3 regions of the Paenibacillus sp. sgz302164 genome follow, and region 2 is predicted to be linked to each of the others. Evidence: riboswitches for the same ligand, from Rfam matches in the RefSeq annotation. Region 2 holds a riboswitch; each other region holds the start of a gene.
What was found. Region 2 has a riboswitch for ZMP and ZTP ahead of AC0LWT_RS15480 (bifunctional 5,10-methylenetetrahydrofolate dehydrogenase/5,10-methenyltetrahydrofolate cyclohydrolase). Riboswitches for the same ligand answer to the same signal wherever they lie in the genome.

Region 1: linked by a shared signal. The riboswitch ahead of rpiB (ribose 5-phosphate isomerase B) and the one ahead of AC0LWT_RS15480 (bifunctional 5,10-methylenetetrahydrofolate dehydrogenase/5,10-methenyltetrahydrofolate cyclohydrolase) in region 2 are both predicted to bind ZMP and ZTP.
Region 3: linked by a shared signal. The riboswitch ahead of AC0LWT_RS09920 (DJ-1/PfpI family protein) and the one ahead of AC0LWT_RS15480 (bifunctional 5,10-methylenetetrahydrofolate dehydrogenase/5,10-methenyltetrahydrofolate cyclohydrolase) in region 2 are both predicted to bind ZMP and ZTP.

The regions. Positions count from the first base shown of each region.
Region 1 is NZ_JBVYOL010000042.1:28,819-31,072, forward strand. Features, by position in the region: gene AC0LWT_RS36625 (manganese efflux pump MntP) at 1-63, shown strand, start outside; gene AC0LWT_RS36630 (low molecular weight protein arginine phosphatase) at 91-696, shown strand; ZMP/ZTP riboswitch at 825-905, shown strand; gene rpiB (ribose 5-phosphate isomerase B) at 1,006-1,464, shown strand; gene AC0LWT_RS36640 (TIGR01440 family protein) at 1,483-2,088, shown strand; gene glyA (serine hydroxymethyltransferase) at 2,141-2,254, shown strand, end outside.
Region 2 is NZ_JBVYOL010000008.1:208,721-210,974, forward strand. Features, by position in the region: gene AC0LWT_RS15470 (alpha/beta hydrolase family protein) at 1-63, shown strand, start outside; gene AC0LWT_RS15475 (pectinesterase family protein) at 88-1,020, shown strand; ZMP/ZTP riboswitch at 1,084-1,161, shown strand; gene AC0LWT_RS15480 (bifunctional 5,10-methylenetetrahydrofolate dehydrogenase/5,10-methenyltetrahydrofolate cyclohydrolase) at 1,234-2,103, shown strand; gene AC0LWT_RS15485 (cyclodeaminase/cyclohydrolase family protein) at 2,090-2,254, shown strand, end outside.
Region 3 is NZ_JBVYOL010000005.1:28,473-30,726, reverse strand. Features, by position in the region: gene mdcA (malonate decarboxylase subunit alpha) at 1-14, opposite strand, end outside; gene AC0LWT_RS09925 (LysR family transcriptional regulator) at 177-1,091, shown strand; ZMP/ZTP riboswitch at 1,142-1,222, shown strand; gene AC0LWT_RS09920 (DJ-1/PfpI family protein) at 1,273-1,860, shown strand.

The DNA.
Region 1 (2,254 bases), on a different contig from region 2:
GAGTACGGCGAGGCGTTTGGCGGGTTGATTTTGCTCGCATTTGGGATCAAATTTTTGCTGTGATACAATAAAGGGGAGGAGGAGGGGATCATGTTGCGAATACTTTTTGTCTGTACGGGAAATACGTGCCGCAGTCCACTAGCCGAGGGCTTGCTGCGGGTCAAGGTGCAAAAAGAAGGGCTAGCGGCCGAGGTCCGTTCCGCCGGCGTATCCGCTGTTACGGGAGGGGCCATTTCTCACAACAGCGACGCGATTTTGAAAGAAGCGGGTTTCCGGGACAAGATCAGCTCTCTTTTTATTGGGCAGGCCGAGGTGCAGTGGGCGGATTTGATTTTGACGATGACGGTCGGCCATAAGCGTTCGGTTGTTCAGCGTTTTCCGGATGCCGTAGATAAAATTTATACGCTCAAGGAGTACGTGGAGGATAATCCGGACGTGCTGCGCGCGATGGAGGAGCGGGAACGGCTTGCAGCCGAGATTCAGCTCAAACAAGCGCTGGCTCAGACGGTTTCCTCCGAGGAAAGAAGCCGGTATTTGCAGCTGGAAAGAAGCATTCCCGATTACGATATTTCCGACCCGTTCGGCGGTTCCATAGACATTTACCGGGCAACAGCCGTTGAAATCGGACAATGTCTGGATAAGCTGGTGCAAAAGCTGCGCGAGCGGCAGAACGGATCGAATTTGCTGGGCCCTTAGGACTGATTCCTAGAAAAGCGGGTTTGGAGCGGATCCGGCGGAATCGGCTTGCCTTGCCTGCGCGAACCCGCCCCGCGGATATCACCTTTACAGGCACGCCGGAATGCGATAAAATAGACGTATTGATTGAGACTCGATGTAACTGGCGACGAGTGGGGTTAACCACAATGGAGCATCGGGTTATACGGCCGGTCGCCTGGGCAAAAGAGCAACGCGCGTACTTTCGCGTGTCCTGCTCTTTTTTTCGTTTTCCGGTGGGTAATGGGCTATAATAGGAAGGACAAATGAATTTTAAAGGAGCGTTTACCGATGAAAATTGCATTGGGTGCGGATCATGCAGGGTATCGTTTGAAAGATGTCATCATTCCTTTTATCGAATCATTAGGCCACCAGGTTTTGGATCTCGGCTGCAGCTGCGCGGATTCCGTCGATTACCCGGATTATGCGCTGGAAGTATGCGAGAAAGTAGTTGCCGGGGAAGCGGATAAAGGCATCCTGATTTGCGGGACAGGCATCGGCATGTCGATTGCCGCCAACAAAGTTCCCGGAATCCGCTGCGCCCTCGTTCACGATCTGTTCTCCGCCAAAGCGACTCGCGAGCATAACGATACGAACGTATTGGCTATGGGCGAGCGCGTCATCGGGCCTGGCGTTGCCGAAGAAATCGTGAAAATTTGGCTGGAAACGGAATTTTCGCAAGGCGTTCGCCACCAGAACCGCATCGGTAAAGTTCAAAAGATCGAAGAGCGCTTCGCGCTTCATCCGTAAGCCGCGGGAGGGAATCCGATGACTGATTCCATTCTGCCTACGATTGCTGAAGCCGTTGAAGCCAATCTGCGTGAGCTGGTTCAGGCGGGGGGGTTGAAGCCCGGACAGCTGCTTGTCATCGGCACCAGCACGAGCGAAATACTCGGGCATCGCATCGGCACATCCGGGACGCTGGACGCGGCGGAGCCGATCTTTCAAGCGGCCGGGCGCGTGTGCCGGGAATTCGGGCTGCACGCGGCATTTCAATGCTGCGAGCATCTGAACCGCGCGCTCGTGCTGGAGGAAGACGTGCTCGCGCTGTATCCCCGTCTGGAGCCGGTGTCCGTCATTCCGGTGCCGAAAGCCGGGGGCGCGATGGCGTCCTATGCGTACCGCCATTTTGCCCGGCCCGTAGTCGTCGAGACGATTGAGGCTCACGCCGGGATCGATATCGGCAGCACGCTCATCGGCATGCACCTTCGCCGTGTCGCGGTGCCGGTTCGTCCGCCGGTGCGGAATATCGGCCACGCCTATGTGACTATGGCTTACACGCGGCCGAAGTTGATCGGCGGCATGCGGGCTGTGTACTCGGAGGAGACAGCCGAACAACAGTACGCTGCCGCGTCTCCGAAAGCGGATTGTTAGTTTCGCTGCGTTTGTACGTTTAAATACAAAGAAGACCAGGGAGGAACTGAACATGTCTACTAACTTTTTAAGCAAGCAAGATCCGAAAATCGCAGAAGCGATGAACTTGGAACTGGGCCGTCAACGCGACAAAATCGAGCTTATCGCATCCGAAAACATCGTCAGC
Region 2 (2,254 bases):
CCGGGCAAGCATGAAATTTCCGGAAGAACATCATTCGACTGGCTGAAGGCGCAGCTTTCCTGAGCGGAGAGGAGACGAACCTTTTTTATGAGACATATCACGGTTTCGCAAGACGGCAGCGGGGATTTCACCGGCATTCAGGAGGCGATAGACGCCGTCCGCGTGCTTCCTCTGGAGCCTGTCACGATCTACGTCAAAAATGGAACTTATCGCGAAAAATTGCTCATTCCCGACAATAAACCGGACATCGCACTGATCGGCGAGAGCCGCGAAGGGACGATTATCGCTTACGGCGATTACGCCAGGATGACGGGGCCGGACGGCAAAGAAATAGGAACGTTCCGCACCGCCGTTTTGAAGGTGGAGGCCGACGATTTTCGCATGGAAAATTTGACGGTGCAAAACACCGCGGGCTATGGCCTGGAAATCGCGCAGGCCGTTGCTTTGTACGCTTCCGGCGACCGTCAGGTTTACCGCAGCGTCAGGCTGCTCGGCAATCAGGACACTTTGTATACGAGCCGGGGGCGGCATTATTTTGCCGGTTGCTATATCGAAGGGCATGTCGACTTTATTTTCGGATCGGCGGCGGCATGCTTCGAATCGTGTGAAATCCGCAGTTTGCGCGGAGGCTATATCACAGCAGCTTCGACTCCGCGAGGCGCGGAATTCGGCTACGTCTTTTTGAACTGCCGTCTGACCGGGGCGCAGGAGGAGGAGTCGGTCTACCTCGGCAGGCCCTGGAGAGCGTGGGCGCATACCGCGTTTATCAACACCTGGATGGGGCCGCACATCTATTCGGCGGGTTGGGACAATTGGGACAATCCCGGCAATGAAAGCACGGCCCGCTATACGGAGTACGGCAGCACGGGCCCCGGTGCGCGCGATGCCGCCGTCCGCGCCGGCTGGGCGAGGGTTTTAACGGAAGCGGAAGCGCTGCGGCTTGATGCCAAAACCGTTCTGGCCGGCCATGACGGCTGGGACCCGACGGAGAGCGGAGAGGGCGCTGCAAGGCGGGCGTGAAACATTCTCGCCCGGCCGTCTATGCGGAACGCGAATCTATGTGATAAACTGTACGCAGCAGTAATCGTCATGTGTGACTGGCGTAACGTGGGCAACCACGAGGGAGCACATGGCTTATAGCCGTACGCCTGGGCAAAGTATTTGGTAAGCAAGCATGCGACCAAGTACTTTTTTTGCATTTTCATCCGATTATGGAGAGGGGAACGAACGTAAATGGGTTTGCTGCTTAAATCGAAGCCGTTAGCCGATCAAATCTCGCACTCTATCGCCGCCGAAGTCGGCAAATGGAAGGAGCGGGGCGTTCAACCGGCGATAGCCGCCATTTTGGTGCAGGGCGATCCGGCTTCCGCGTACTACGCCAAAGCAAAGGAAAAGCTGGCTGCCAAACTCGGGGTTGCCTTTCATTTGATGGAATTTGAGGCGCAAGTGAGCGAACAGCGCCTTCTTGAGGAGATCGAGCGGTTAAACGGGGACCCGGCCGTGCACGGAATCATGCTCGAGCTCCCCGTTCCCGGGCACATCCGCGTGCAAAAGCTGTCCGATGCTATCGCTCCGGCCAAAGATGTCGACGGCATATCTTCGGCGAACAAATTGGCGTGCATGACGGGAGAAAGCGGGTTGTACCCGGCGACGCCCCAGTCGTGCATCCGCATTTTGAAACATTACGGATACCGGCTTCAGGGGGCGCATGTCGTTCTGATCGGGCGGGGAGAAACGGTAGGGCGGCCGCTGATGCAGCAGCTGCTGCGCGAAAATGCCACCGTAACCGTCTGTCATTCCTATACCGCGAATTTATCCGGCCATATCGCTCAAGCCGACATTTTGATTACGGCCGCAGGCAAAGCAGGCCTGGTGACCCCGGGCATGGTGCATGACGAATTGGTCGTCATCGATGCGGGAATCAATGAAACGGAGGCTGGAATTGCAGGCGACGCCAGCCCCGGCATTTGGGAAGCGGTGAAAGCCGCGACACCGGTTCCGGGCGGAGTAGGCACGCTGACGACCGTCATTTTGTTCGAAAATTTATTAAAAGCAATGGAACTGCAGTCCATCGGGCGGGGGGATGCAAATGAAAGTTTTTGACCGGAAGATTCGCCAATTTCTGGAGGAAGCGGGCTCAAGCTCGCCTGTGCCGGGCGGAGGCAGCGTTGCGGCGCTGTCCGCGGCTTTGGGCGCTTCCATGGGGTCCATGGTAGCCAATCTTACGGCAGGACCCAAATATGAAGCGGTCCGG
Region 3 (2,254 bases), on a different contig from region 2:
ATCGTTTGATTCATACCGCATCCTCCTCGTTCGGGGTACTAGGAGTCTGACCGACATCGGACAGACTCCTGTATGTGTATCCTTTTGAAAATAGTATACAGGTAGTCTATACATATCGGATAATATATAATTATGTATAAGAATTATATTCAATATCGAATAGATGAGGGGTTGCTATGGAGCTGCTGCAGCTAAAATATTTTCAAACCGTCGCCAGGCTGGAGCATATGACGAAGGCGGCGGCGGAGCTTCGCATTCCGCAGCCTGCGCTGAGCAAAATGATTTCCGCGCTGGAGAAAGATTTGGATGTCAAACTGTTCGACCGCACCGGAAAATATATTCGTTTGAACGCATATGGCAAAGCGTTCCTCCGAAAAGTGGACACCGCCATCGCGGCTTTGGAGGACGGGAAGAGGGAGATTCGGGATATGTCGGGGGAGACCGGCGGCAGCATCGAGCTTGCCGTTCTGGTCGGCTCGCACCTGCTGCCGGATTTGCTCGCTTCCTTCCGGCTAAAGCATCCGCAAATCGGCTTTCACTTGCTGCAGCATGCTTCCCTCGCGGCGATGCGCTCCGATTTCGATCTGTGCCTGTCCTCTTCGCCCATGCCCATTCAAGGCGTGGAGAGCAGAGCGCTGCTTACGGAGGAAATTTTTCTTGCGGTGCCCTGCGGCCACCGGCTGGCAAGCCGCGGAAAAATCCGGCTGAGCGAAGCGGCGGACGAGGGGTTCGTCAGCCTGCGGCCGGGCAAAAACTTGCGGGAAACGGCGGACGCGCTGTGCCGGCAGGCGGGATTTACGCCCCGCATCATTTTCGAAAGCGACGACCCTGCGACGGTCCGCGGGTTGATTCGGGCCGGACAAGGCGTCGGCTTCATCCCTTCCGTGACCTGGGGAGGAGCGACCGGCTCGGCCGTCGAGCTGCTTCGGATCGAAGAGCCGAGATGCGAACGCACGATTTGGCTGTCGTGGTCCAAAGACAAGTATCTCACCGAAGCTGCGGCGAGATTCCGCGAATTTACAGCGGACTATTTCAGACAGATGGCGCAGAGAGAACCGGCTGGCCGGCAGGGGACGAGAGCGGATTTTTGAAAATAGGTTGTAATTATCTGAAATTTCTGATATAAATAGTGCATCGAAATTTTTGGGCGTGTTACTGGCGTAAACGTGGAGTACCACGAGGGAGCACAGCCTTTATTAAGCCGTACGCCTGGGCAAAGTATTCGGTCATTGACCGGATGCTTTTTTTATTATTTTCAAGGGAGATGAGCCTATGGAGCAGGTACGGCAGGCAAGAAACGTAGCGATATTGATTTTTGAGGGGGTTGAAGTGCTGGATTTTGCGGGCCCGTTCGAAGTGTTTACAACAGGAAGCGGCAGAGGGAAAGACTTCCGGGTCTATACGGTGGCCGAACAGGAGGGGCCCGTTGCCGCATCGGGCGGCTTGAGCGTTAACCCGGGGTATACGATCCGCAATTGTCCGCCTCCTGATATTTTGCTCGTACCCGGCGGCCGGGGGGCGCGAAAAGAAATGCATAACGAGACGCTTACCGATTGGATTCGCGAGGCGTCGCGTCAAGCGGAGCTTGTTTTGTCGGTGTGCACCGGGGCTTTAATTTTAGCCAAAGCGAACCTATTGGAAGGATTGAAGCTTACGACGCACCGTCTGGCAATGGACGAATTGCGGGAAGCGGTCCCGAAATCGTCGCAAATATTGGAAGATGTCCGGTATGTGGATAACGGAAAAATAATTTTGTCCGCCGGTGTATCTGCGGGGATCGATATGTCTTTGTACGTTGTAAGCAAGCTGCTTGGAGAAGAAAGACGCCGGGAAACGGCAAACATCATGGAGTGGCAGTAAACCTCCGAAAATCAGCTTGTGGATAAAGTGGCAGGTTAGAGGAACCGGAGGTGGTACAGCCGATCTTCCACAATCCGCGCCTCCCCTGCACGGGTTGTGGCGCTGAAGTGGACACGCCTCTTCTGTTCTGGCTGAGGATCTGGAGCGGGTGGCATGGCGACTCCGCAAGTAGAAAGCCTGCAAAAGTACAGGCTTTTTCTGCAAAAGTGGTACATTTTGGCGAAAAGCCTGCGATTGTGCAGGAATTTTCGATTGAAACGGGTCTGGGCCCATGTTCGCGGCGAAAAGCCTGCACAATTGCAGGAATTTTTCGTGGACGGCGCATTCGTTGAGCAAAAACTGCACTTTTGCAGGTTTTCTTCGGGCAACGAGGCAGATTGTGCGGTCGGCGCTG